Regions from separate parts of the Lysinibacillus sp. BS3 genome, predicted to be linked through region 2. Evidence: riboswitches for the same ligand, from Rfam matches in the RefSeq annotation. Region 2 holds a riboswitch; each other region holds the start of a gene.
The links. Region 2 has a riboswitch for cobalamin ahead of AAJG31_RS02665 (ABC transporter substrate-binding protein). Riboswitches for the same ligand answer to the same signal wherever they lie in the genome.
Positions count from the first base shown of each region.

Region 1 (4,099 bases), 960 kb from region 2:
TGGTGGAGGAGCTATTCGAAATTTACTCATTGGACTACCTGTCACAACGCTTTGGGGACAGGATATGATGTTTCAAATAGCGCTTGCTGCGATTACGATATTCTTTATTTTTCCGCATCATCTGATTCAACATTGGCATCGTTGGGGTAACTTCACAGATGCGATTGGCTTATCAGCATTCGCTATTCAAGGCGCACTCTATGCTGTCAAGCTTGATATGCCAGTGAGCGCAGTCATTGTAGCTGCTGTTTTGACAGGTTCAGGTGGTGGTATTGTACGAGATTTATTAGCTAGAAGAAAACCATTAGTTCTCCGTGATGAAGTTTATGGTGTTTGGGCAGCTCTTGCTGGACTGCTAATCGGATTCGAGGTTTTTACAGGGGACATATTCCTTTATATTTTATTCGCAGTGATTACAGCTTTACGTATTCTTTCCTATATGATGAAGTGGCGCTTGCCATTACGAAAGTTAAATCGTGCATAACCATTCAGCCAATGACCAAAAATTAAGTCATTGGCTGTTTTATTGTTTAAGCTAATGTTTCATTCCTTATTTGATTAAAAAAGAGACATTTAACTTACCTTTTTAACAACTGCATTGATTCTTCTAAAGTCACCATGTTTTTCATCATCGAGCAAGCTGCATCTAAAAGAGGAAAGGCTAAGGCTGCTCCAGAACCTTCGCCTAAACGCATATTCATATGCAACATCGGTTCAATGCCCAGTAAGGCAGCGGCAATTTTTGCCCCTGGTTCCTCTGAAGCATGGGAAGGAATGATATAATCGATTACTTTTGGTTCGAGCTTATAAGCAATGAGGGCGGCTATAGTCGAAATAAATCCATCAATGACAACGGGTTTACGATGGGCAGCAGCGCCAAGAATAATACCTGTCATCGCCCCTATCTCTAACCCTCCAACCTTAGCCAGAACATCAATAACATCACTTGGATTAGGCTTATTTAAGGTAATTGCTTTTTCAATAACTGCCGCTTTATAGGCAATGCCTCCTTGGCCTACTCCTGCACCAAACCCCGTTACTTCGATAGGGTTGCATCCCGTCAAAACAGCTAATATCGCAGCACTTGGTGTTGTATTGCCGATGCCCATTTCTCCAGTCCCAAGTACATCAGCACCTTTTATGATTTCCTCAGTGGCCACACGGATTCCTACTTCTATCGATTGAATGGCTTCTTGTTTGGCCATAGCTGGACCGTGTGCCATGTTATCGGTACCGTATTTAATTTTATGAATAATGACACCTGCATCAAGTGAAATATCTTCTTTTACTCCCACATCTACTGTGACCACCTTTGCATTGGTAATCCCCGCAATCGCACAAACGCCTGTACCCCCCTTAGGAAAATTTAATGTTTGAAAGACCGTAACATCTTGTGGATTCGTGGTTACACCTTCCTCGCAAACACCATGATCTGCAGCACAGACAATCATCACCTTTTTGTCGACCGTCGGATATAATTGTCCTGTTATACCAGAGAGCTGTACGGCAATTGATTCTAGTTTACCCAAGCTACCCGGGGGCTTACAAAGCGCATCAATCCGCATTCTAGCTTGCTCCATACTTTTCATATCAACCCCTTGAATGTTTTGAATCGTGTCTTGTAATAATTGCATGATTATTTCTCCTCTCGTTCTCATTAAGACAAAATAAAAAGTCTGTAGTTTATTGTCATGACAAATAAACTACAGACTTTTCCATCATCTATATCTTCTAAAGCATGTAGGCAGGTCTCCTGGCTCAAGTTCAACACCTCATAGTACCTTCCCAGCTTTTCGCTAGTGGCATACACTATGAAACTCCCTTATACAGTGGCGGGTCCGCTAAAGCTTTTCACTTTATTCCCTATTCTCCCTAGTGGGCACCTATTGCTTTTATGTAATTATGTTAAATCTACTTTACAACTTTTTTAGTGTCAAGAGGAAAAAATTTTTTGAGTGTTAACTTAGTACATACTCCAATTCCCAATATAAGCTTATCAATAGCCTGTGAATCTTTCACTTGATTCCTAGTCTTCCTTAATTATTGCTTTTAAAGATTTCTCTATGCCTAACACTCAGCTTGTACAAGAACTAATTACTAAATCAATTGTCTTAACAAATAAACTACAGACTTTTCCATCATCTCTACCTTCCGTAGCATATGTTTTGCCAATTCACTGAGTAATGTTGAACATAAAAGTTGAAAACCTTAATAATCTGTTCAATGTAAACATAAATTATTTCTAAAAATTCAGTATTCAGTTGATTAAAATTAGGGTAAGTATCAAATAGTAAAACGATGAAAAGTTAGGAGTAGATACGATGAATGCAAAAGAATTAAGAAACGCTATTGCTGAAACCTGTGAAACGCACGATAGCCTCTATGCCAAACTCGTAAAACCGATCAATCAGTTATTAATCAATATCGACGCTTCGATCAGCGAAGAGACAGCAAATAAAATACTAGAAAATTTAAAATTATTTCATAGTGGTGATAAATACATTACGGAGTGTCATTTCGAGGAGAGTCAAAATTTCTTGAAAGATGGCATTGAGCTTCTCCAAAAAGGGGATTTGGCGAATGGAGCACTACAAATTTATGGAGCTGGTCTAAACTTTGCTAGTTATGCTTCAAAAGTGCAGGGACAAAAAAATGTTAATATCTACAAAAACTTTGAAGAGAATTTTAATTTTATCATGGACGCCGTGAAAAAATAATCATGAAAAAAGAAAGAGTATATGCTCTTTCTTTTTTTCATGATTTATTTAAATTCTAATTCTCCATCATAAGCCAGCATGCCGCCTTCAAGGTTTGTTACATCAAATCCTTGTGCCTCTAAGTAAGCACACGCATTGGCAGAACGAGCTCCAGCCTTACATACAATAATATATGGCTTTTCTACATCTAATTCCTCTAAACGTTCAGGGATAGTTCCGAGTGCAATATGTTTAGCACCTGGGATCATGCCATGTGCTACTTCATCCTCTTCACGAACATCGATAATATATAGGTCCTCATTTGCATCTAACAGATCTAATAATTGTGTTGTTTCCATTGTTTTCATAAACTTTGTCCTCCAAAATATCAAATTCCACTATCATTATAGCTTGTAGCAAAAAAAACAGCCAGTGTGAGAACACTAACTGTTTAACATACTTATTATACTTCTGTCTCTAAAAACTCTATTTGTTTTGCTGGTACGAATGTAGAAATGGCGTGCTTGTAGATTAGGTGCTGCTTATTTTCAGCATCAAGTAGTAATACTGTAAAATTATCATATGATTTCACAGTCCCTTTTAACTGAAATCCGTTTAACAGAAATACAGTTACAAAAACACTGTTTTTACGTAGTTGGTTCAAGAACGTATCTTGCAAATTGATTGATTTCATCAAATAGCCTCCCTACTAACTTTCTACCTCTTCATTCCTATAGTAGCATGTTCTACCAATTTATCAATTAGTAATTTTTAGAAATTCTTCTTTATTCTTATAATCGATCATCCGGCGTAATAAAATGGACATCCATTTTATTACGGAAATAAGTAAGCTGTCTTTTTGCATAGCGACGGGAATTTTGTGTTAAGCTATCAATGGCTTCCTCTAGGGTACATTTGCCATCTAAATAATCATATAATTCTTTATATCCGATGGCTTGTATAGACTGCACACCACGGATATTTTGCTGCCATAGTCCCTTCACCTCTTGCAGAAGACCATTTTCCATCATTAAATCAACACGACGATTAATACGGTCATATAGCACGTCACGGGACATGTTTTGACCTAACCCTAAAATAACATGATTGTAAAGGGGTACTTCCCCTCGATTTTGTGCTTCAGCTGCTTTTGATACACCGCTTAATTCCAGCATTTCTAATGCACGAATAACACGACGTGTATTGTTTGGATGGATTGTCTCCGCTGTTTGAGGGTCTAGTTGTTTTAGTTTGTCATGCATTGCCTCAGGGCCAAGCCTTGCTAATTCCTCATAGTAGGCTTTTCGTGCTTCTTCATCTACTTTTTCATCAGTAAATTGGAAATCATAGAGGACAGCTTGTACATATAAGCCAGAGCCTCCTACTATTATAGGTAATTTTTG
Region 1 covers NZ_CP154860.1:1,486,259-1,490,357, forward strand. The annotation lists gene AAJG31_RS07755 (trimeric intracellular cation channel family protein) at 1-484, shown strand, start outside; gene cobT (nicotinate-nucleotide--dimethylbenzimidazole phosphoribosyltransferase) at 579-1,634, opposite strand; cobalamin riboswitch at 1,726-1,902, opposite strand; gene AAJG31_RS07765 (hypothetical protein) at 2,322-2,717, shown strand; gene AAJG31_RS07770 (rhodanese-like domain-containing protein) at 2,762-3,064, opposite strand; gene hfq (RNA chaperone Hfq) at 3,160-3,390, opposite strand; gene miaA (tRNA (adenosine(37)-N6)-dimethylallyltransferase MiaA) at 3,488-4,099, opposite strand, start outside.
Region 1: it holds a riboswitch for cobalamin, as region 2 does, so the genes downstream of both, cobT (nicotinate-nucleotide--dimethylbenzimidazole phosphoribosyltransferase) here and AAJG31_RS02665 (ABC transporter substrate-binding protein) in region 2, are expected to answer to the same signal.

Region 2 (4,099 bases):
TCTGTATTATGGCACACATCATAGCCATCAAATTGGAGTGTGAGTGCACCTTTCCCATTTGTATAGGCGGCAAAGGTTGTACTGTAGCTCATTAAAGTGGCAACAGGTGCACGACCTGTTAGGATAACATCCGTTTCGGATAAAATCGGGTCATCGAACGTGCCAGCTGCTTGCTGAATATCAGTCATCATACGACCGATAAAGTCATTTGAAGCTTTCATTTTAAAGCGATAATAGGGTTCAAGTAGGACATTTTGTGCCTGCTCCAGCCCCTGACGCAGGGCACGGAAACTGGCTTCACGGAAATCTCCCCCCGATGTATGTTCATTGTGCCCGCGACCTGTTAGAAGTGTAAAATGAATATCTGTTACAGGGAAGCCTGTCAGTAGCCCATGATGGTCACGCTCAAACAGATGCTTTTCAACAAGGCGCTGATTGCCTACAGATAAATGATCGGCATGACAGGCATTGGTGAAGGTATTACCTGTTCCACGTGGATTTGGCTCCATTAATAAATGAACTTCTGCATAATGCTTGAGGGGCTCGAAATGACCATAGCCCGTTACGGTCGTCGCAATGGTTTCCATGTATAAAATTTGCGGCTCACCAAAGGAGACAGCTAATGAAAAACGCGTCATTAATACCTCTGTCAGGACCTCCAATTGAATGGCACCCATAATATGCACATGGATTTCCTGAAATTTTTCCTGCCAGACCACACGCAAGGACGGTTCTTCTGCTTCGAGTAAACGGAAAATCTGTAGCACTTCCTTGATATGCTGATCACCCTCATATTGAACCTTTGCCTGTAAGGTTGGGACAAGCTCATAGGGCTGTGATAGCATCGTTGTACCGATTCGATCCCCAATGTTTGCCTGGCTCAGTCCTTTGACAGCGAAAATTTCTCCTGCCTCTACCTGTTGAACGGTCTCAAAGCGACTGCCGTTATAAAGGCGAATTTCGGTCACTTTTTCTGTTACTTCGTCAAATGAAAATTCATCTCGTACATGCAACGAGCCCTTGGTTGCCTTCATAAAGGTTAAACGCTGGTGCCCATCATGACGAATCTTAAAAACCTCGCCCTCAAACGGGGCATCCTTGTCAAAATGGGAAGCCGTTAACAGCGGGAGCTGGTCAAGAAATTCCTGAATGCCCTCATCCTTTAAGGCCGAGCCAGCAAAGCAAGGGAAGGCACATTCATTTTTAATCATTTCCTTTAATTGAGCAAGACACTGTTCATGCTCCAATGACTCATTTAGAAAGGCATCAAGCAATTTTTCGTCGCGCTCCGCCAGCCATTCCATAATATTATTTGATACATAGTCTGCTCGCAGTGGCTCATCGATGAACAATACATGCTGAGAGCAATCTTTGCGAAGCTGTCTGATGACAGCCTCCATATTGGCACCCTCACGATCCATTTTATTGATAAAGAAGAAGGTAGGGACATGGTATTGACGTAAAAGTTGCCACACTGTTTCTGTATGGCCCTGTATCCCTTCGACAGCGCTAATGATAATAATGGCATAATCCATCACACGAATAGCACGCTCCATCTCAGGGGAGAAATCGACATGCCCTGGCGTATCAATCAATGTGTATGTATCATCGCCAATATTCATGCGCCCTTGCTCGGCAAATATCGTAATGCCTCGTCTGCGCTCTAGCTCATGATGATCAAGAAAGGTATCCTGATGATCAACTCGCCCCCGTGCTTGAATACTATTTGTATGAAAAAGCACTTGCTCAGAGAAGGTCGTTTTTCCTGCATCCACGTGCGCAAGTACACCTATTGTTTTGTACATAAGAAATCCTCGTTTCTATAGAATGCTATCTTTTTATTGTAACAGAATACTAGCTTCTATATTTCTTGTAAAATAGTTCGTCTTTATGTCAAAATAGTGCTAATATAATGATGATTATACTTTTAGTGTCATACTACTGATTGCGCGATAAATTTTCTTCTGCTAGTCTATCAATAGTATTGACCATTATAGAACGTATTGGTGCAAATGGCATTTGTCATTTGCTTAAAAGGGAAATCGGTGCAATTCCGATGCTGTCCCGCAACTGTAAATGGGGAGTCTATACAGCATGCCACTGTAGTGAAACTATGGGAAGGCGTATAGATGATGAACCTAAGCCAGGATACCTGCCAGTATGTATTTTTTGACTAAGAACCACGAGGATGGGGATAGTGATGAAGGTAATGATACCGTTATTTCACTATGCTACTCTCTTGGCGACAAGAGGGTTTTTTTATGCCCTTCCAACTACCTTAGTAGTAAAGAAGTCTCTGATTTCTTTCTATATTTTAACAGCAAAGGAGAAAAGGACATGAAGAAATGGAAAAGTATATGGCTGATGATGATCATTGCCTTGGTCGCTGTTTTAGGGGCTTGTAACGCAAAGGACAAAACGGAATCAGCTGCACAAGGTGAAAAGGTTGAGCCATCTGAGGCGGCAGCAGAAGTAACCATTGAAAATAATGACACAACGCAAACATATACGGAAGCACCAACAAAAGCGATTAGCTTAAATCAACATGTGACAGAAATTATGCTAGCACTTGGTTTAGAGGATTCTATGGTAGGGACAGCTTACTTAGATGATAAAATCTATGAACCACTGCAAGAGGCATACGATAAGGTCCCTGTTCTTTCCGATCAATACCCAACGAAGGAGCAAGTCATCGATGCCGAGGCAGATTTCCTATATGCTGGCTGGAAAAGTGGCTTTGGCGAAAAGGGTGTAGGCACACCAGAAGAGCTTGAAGAATTAGGCATCCATACGTATTTACATACGGCTTCCAACATGACAAAGCCAACAATAGAGGATATTTTCACTGATATTCGCAATATCGCGAAGATTTTCCGTATTGAGGATCGTGGCGAAGCTTTAATTGAGCAAATGACGAAAGATGTAGAGGCAGTACAAGCTAAATTACCAAAAGATAGCGAAAAATTACGTGTTCTTGTGTTTGATAGCGGTGAAAAGGATGTATTTACAGCTGGTCAAAACTTTATGAATGAGCTTGTGACAATCGCGGGTGGACAAAATATCTTTGGTGATGTGGAATCAGGCTGGACAACTGTGTCGAAGGAAGATGCAGTAGACCGCAACCCAGAGGTAGTTGTCGTGATTGATTACGGTGAAACAACGGCAGACCAAAAGATCCAATTCTTAAAAAATGATCCAGCCTTAAAGGAGATGGAAGCGGTCAAAAATGAGCGCTTTGTCATCCTGCCACTTTCAGCAGCGTCTGAAGGGGTTCGTGCGGCAGAGGCCATTGAAATTTTAGCAAAGGGCTTCTATCCTGAAAACTTTTAATCCATTCGAGCTAGCGTTTTTGCTAGCTCCTTTTTTATAAGGAGCGATAAAAATGAACGCATTTCAAAAAAATGTACCAGATCAAACATTTGAAACACTGAACCGTCATGGTGAGTTTACCCGTCTAGCCGTTAGCCCTGGCATTATTAATAAGCATTATACTCCTGCACAATTCCAAAAAATAGCCGAAATTGCTGGCGAAAAGGGGGCGATAAAATATTCTGCTTCCTATAGTATACTCGTATCCATACCAACGTGCGATGCCACGGAAGCGGTGCAAGCCTTACAGGAAGCAGGTCTTTATGTTGCTCCCTCTGGTTCAATCATAGCCATGAAGGCCTGCGATTTTTGTGATGGGGAGAAAATGGAGGCTGCTCCGATAACCGAACAGCTCTATCATGCCATAGAGGGGATGAAGGTACCTGCAAGAGTGCGTGTCAATATTAATGGCTGTGCATCAGCTTGCTACAATGCAGTCTATGATGATATTGGACTCGTTTACCAACAAGAAAGCTTTGATGTCTATTTAGGGGCAGTACCAATGGGAGCAAAGGCACAGGCAGGCACGTTATTCGCTAAGAGGGTAGACGTCACACAAATTGAAGATTTTTTACTGCACCTGATAAATCTTTATAAGGAGCATGCTCGCCCAAATGAGCCCTATTATAAATTTTATCGCAGAACAAAGTCAGCGGAATATTGGGAACTAGTAAAAAATTCAATTAAATAGAGGAATATTACTTAGGGTGTCGAAGTATTGTAGTAAGAC
Region 2 covers NZ_CP154860.1:521,325-525,423, reverse strand. The annotation lists gene AAJG31_RS02670 (TetM/TetW/TetO/TetS family tetracycline resistance ribosomal protection protein) at 1-1,805, opposite strand, end outside; cobalamin riboswitch at 1,988-2,175, shown strand; gene AAJG31_RS02665 (ABC transporter substrate-binding protein) at 2,338-3,330, shown strand; gene AAJG31_RS02660 (precorrin-3B methylase) at 3,383-4,060, shown strand.

Region 3 (4,099 bases), 1.6 Mb from region 2:
ATGCGAGGGCAAAACATACAGATAGGCAGGGTGAGCCTCGCCTTCAAAAATATGATGCCTATGGTGAAGAGATATCGGAGGTTTGGGTTAATGATGGCTATAAAAAAACGATTGAAGAGACATATAATACTGGGATTGTAGGCTATGTACACAAGCATATTCCGCAGCTAGGACACAAGGGGAATTATGTTTATAGCTTTGCACAAGGTTATTTGCTATCACATGCAGAGCCCGGTTTTTATTGTCCAGTAACATTGACAATGGCAACTGCCTATCTATTAGATCATTATGCAGATGAAGAGGTAAAGCAGCGTTTTTTACCACATGTGTGTGCAACAGGTGACACAGATTTATATGAAGGTGCGACCTTTTTAACAGAACGTCAAGGGGGCTCTGACGTAGGTGCAAATGTGGTGGAGGCGAGAAAGGATGGCACTGCTTATCGTCTATATGGTGAAAAATATTTTGCATCCAATGCGGGCATGTGTGGTGTAGCGATGGTATTAGCACGACTAGAAGGTGCGCCAGCAGGTTCCAAAGGCTTAACATTGTTTGCAGTTCCTTGGCGCAAAGAAGATGGAACAACAAATCATTTACGTATTCGCCGACTGAAAGATAAGCTAGGCGTTCGGGCAGTTCCCTCTGGTGAGGTAGAATTTGATGGTGCACTTGCCTATGTTGTAGGGGAGCAAAATAAAGGGATTTATTATATGCTAGAAGCACTAAATCTCTCTAGAATTTGTAATGCAGTCGCTTCAATTGGTATTATGCGTCGCGGCTTCTTAGAGGCAAAACATTATGTAAGCAATCGACATGCATTTGGCAAGCCCTTAACACAGTACCCTATGATTCAGGATACTTTAGGGAAATTTGCAGCTAAGTTGCACGTGGAAGTAGCGACAGTTTTTGATCTTATCCAATTATACGATAAAGTGACAAGTGGACAGGGAACTCAGCAAGATCTTATTATGAATCGTTTATATATTGCCATTATGAAAAAGGAAACAGCAGAGCAAGCTGTTCATTATGCTAGTGAGGCAATTGAATTACACGGAGGTAATGGCTATATAGAAGACTTTGTAACGCCCCGCTTATTAAGAGACGCCCAAGTGTTAACGGTGTGGGAGGGTACGGCTAATATTTTGGCCTTAGAACTCATTCGTTTAGTAGATAAGTTTCATGCTCATGAACTGTTTGTACAGGAGATGGAGGAACGATTAGACAAATTAGCTGACAGCTCACTAGTACAAATCGTTAAAGAACAATTGGCGAATATGTCTGTGAAACTGCAAATTTTTAGCGCTTTAGACGAGGCAACGAAAACTTTTGAAGCTAAGGGTATGGCGGAAAAAATGGCTCACCTTTATGAAAGTGTCATAGCGGTTGAGTGGGCACATAAATTTGGTGGGAAATATGAAAAACTAGCGGACGTTTATTTAGAACAGACATGGTCATTAAGAGAAATGGGTGCTCAAATGAAAACAGTCCAATACTTTTCTGAAATTGTATAATGGCCGGGGAGTCGTCTTGAATGGAGGCGACTTTTTTCATTTTCATGTATAATGAAATCAACTGAATATTATAAAGGTTCTTTACTTAAGTAAAGTGAAAAGGGAAATCGGTGTAATTCCGATGCGGTCCCGCCACTGTAAGTGTGAGTTTTTTCAAATGATGCCACTGAAGATTTCGGGAAGGCTTGAAAAATCGCAAGTAGCACTAGCCAGGAGACCTGCCTTTATAACGACATGACAACCTACGAGGATAGGGTGGTGGATTTTGTATCAGTTTTTTTGGTGCGATTTTGCCCCCTCATCGATCAAAGATGAGGGGTTTTATTTTGATGTAGAATAAAGCGAAATGTCGCACGGATCAACGAAGGAGGATTCACATGAAGAAATTTTGGAAAATAGGATTATCAGCATTTTTAGCAGTAGGCTTGCTAGCTGCTTGTGGGCAGGAAGCAAAAGATAACAAGCCATCTAACGAGCAGCAAACACAGCAAGAAACAGCACAGGTGGATGAAGCAACATTCCCAATGACGATAACAGATGCCCTTGGTAAGGACATTACACTTGAAGCACCTCCTGAGAAAATTGTTTCACTTATTCCAAGTAATACTGAAATCCTTTTTGGACTAGGTTTAAATGATGAAATAGTTGGTGTTACGGACAACGACGATTATCCGCCAGAGGCAACTGAGAAGGATAAGGTTGGCGGTATGGAATACGATATTGAAAAAATTATTGCCTTAAAACCAGATATCGTTTTTTCACACGAATCTAGCATGTCTCTTTCAGAAGAGGCTATTGCACAGCTTGAATCAGCAGGTTTGAAAGTATTTGTTGTAAAAAATGCACAAGACTTTAATGAAACATATACAACAATTGAGCAACTTGGACGTGCTACAGGGAAATTACCAGAGGCAGAAAAAATTGTTGCGAATATGAAGGCAAAAGTAGAAGAAGTTTTGTCTAAAGTCAAGGATGTTGAACCCAAAAAAGTGTTAGTTGAAGCATCAGATGAGCCAGATATTTATACAGCTGGCAATGGCACATTTATGAACGCTATGCTTGAAATGATCAATGCAGAGAATGTAGCTGTAGATGGCGATAATTGGTATAAAATTGATGCAGAACAAATTATCGCAAAAAATCCAGATGTCATCGTGGTGACATATCATTATGTACCAGATATTTTAACGAAAATACCAAAACGTGCGGGCTTTGATACGATTAATGCCGTAAAAAATAATGCGATTGTGCAGGTAGATGAAAGTACAACAAGTCGTCAAGGGCCACGTTTAGCAGAAGGTCTAGAAGAATTAGCAAAAGCGATCTATCCTGAGGTATTTAAGTGAAAAAAATAGCACTAGCCTATACACTAACATGTACGCTTCTTCTTATTAGCATCTGGTGTGGCGTAGCGATAGGCTCAGTTCATATTCCACTAGAAGTATTGTGGAATGAGGCGGTTGATGAAACAGCCGCCAATATCTTTTGGAAAATTCGTTTGCCTCGCGTGTTATTAGCGGGACTAGTAGGCGCATCTCTAGCTATTGCTGGAGCAGCTTTCCAAGGTTTATTAAAAAATCCATTAGCAGATCCATATACACTAGGGGTTTCATCAGGGGCTTCTGTTGGTGCTGTTTTAACGATCTTTTTTAGTATTTCTATACCTGTTGTCGGTTTGTATGCGCTGCCAATCTTCAGTATGATTGGTGCTATCATTACGATGGTAGTTGTTATGAGCTTTGCTAGACTCGTAGACCGCTCATTAAAAATGGAAACGTTGATATTAACAGGTGTTATTTTTAGTTCTTTTTTAGGTTCCCTTATTTCATTAATGATTGCCTTATCTGGTGAAGAATTACGTCAGGTAATAGGCTGGCTACTTGGTTCTGTTTCGATGCGTGGTTGGCCATATGTCCAAATGATCATTCCATTTGTGATTGTAGGTTCAATAATGCTATGGACACAAAGACGAGAATTAAATGTCTTGTTGTATGGTGAAGAGCGAGCAAAACATTTAGGTGTTAATGTAAAGCGCAGTAAATATTTGATATTAGCAGGTGGCTCCATGTTAACTGGAGCGGCTGTAGCGGTTTCTGGCACAATTGGCTTTGTAGGATTAGTGGTGCCGCATATGACAAGGATGATTTGGGGTTCTGATCATCGCCACTTATTACCATTATCTTTTTTCAATGGTGCAACATTACTCATTATTTGCGACTTAGTAGCACGAACAATCATTGTGCCAAGAGAGCTACCAATTGGTGTTATTACGGCATTTATTGGAGCACCTGTTTTCTCCTATATTTTTTATAAGCAGCGAAGAAGCAAGGGGGTACGGGCATGATTGTTGTTGAACATCTATCAGGTGGCTATGAAGATGTACCAATCGTCAGGGACATTAGTTTTACTGTTGAAAAAGGAAAAATTCTTGGCATTCTAGGGCCGAATGGTAGCGGGAAATCCACATTATTAAAAGTAGTGAGTGGTATTTTACCAGCTACTGCTGGAACCATTTTGATTGATGGACAGAATATTCTTTCTTATAATGCTCGTGCTTTGGCGAAAAAAATGGCTGTATTACCACAGCT
Region 3 covers NZ_CP154860.1:2,171,143-2,175,241, reverse strand. The annotation lists gene AAJG31_RS10870 (acyl-CoA dehydrogenase family protein) at 1-1,511, shown strand, start outside; cobalamin riboswitch at 1,569-1,752, shown strand; gene AAJG31_RS10865 (ABC transporter substrate-binding protein) at 1,889-2,857, shown strand; gene AAJG31_RS10860 (iron ABC transporter permease) at 2,854-3,855, shown strand; gene AAJG31_RS10855 (adenosylcobinamide amidohydrolase) at 3,852-4,099, shown strand, end outside.
Region 3: it holds a riboswitch for cobalamin, as region 2 does, so the genes downstream of both, AAJG31_RS10865 (ABC transporter substrate-binding protein) here and AAJG31_RS02665 (ABC transporter substrate-binding protein) in region 2, are expected to answer to the same signal.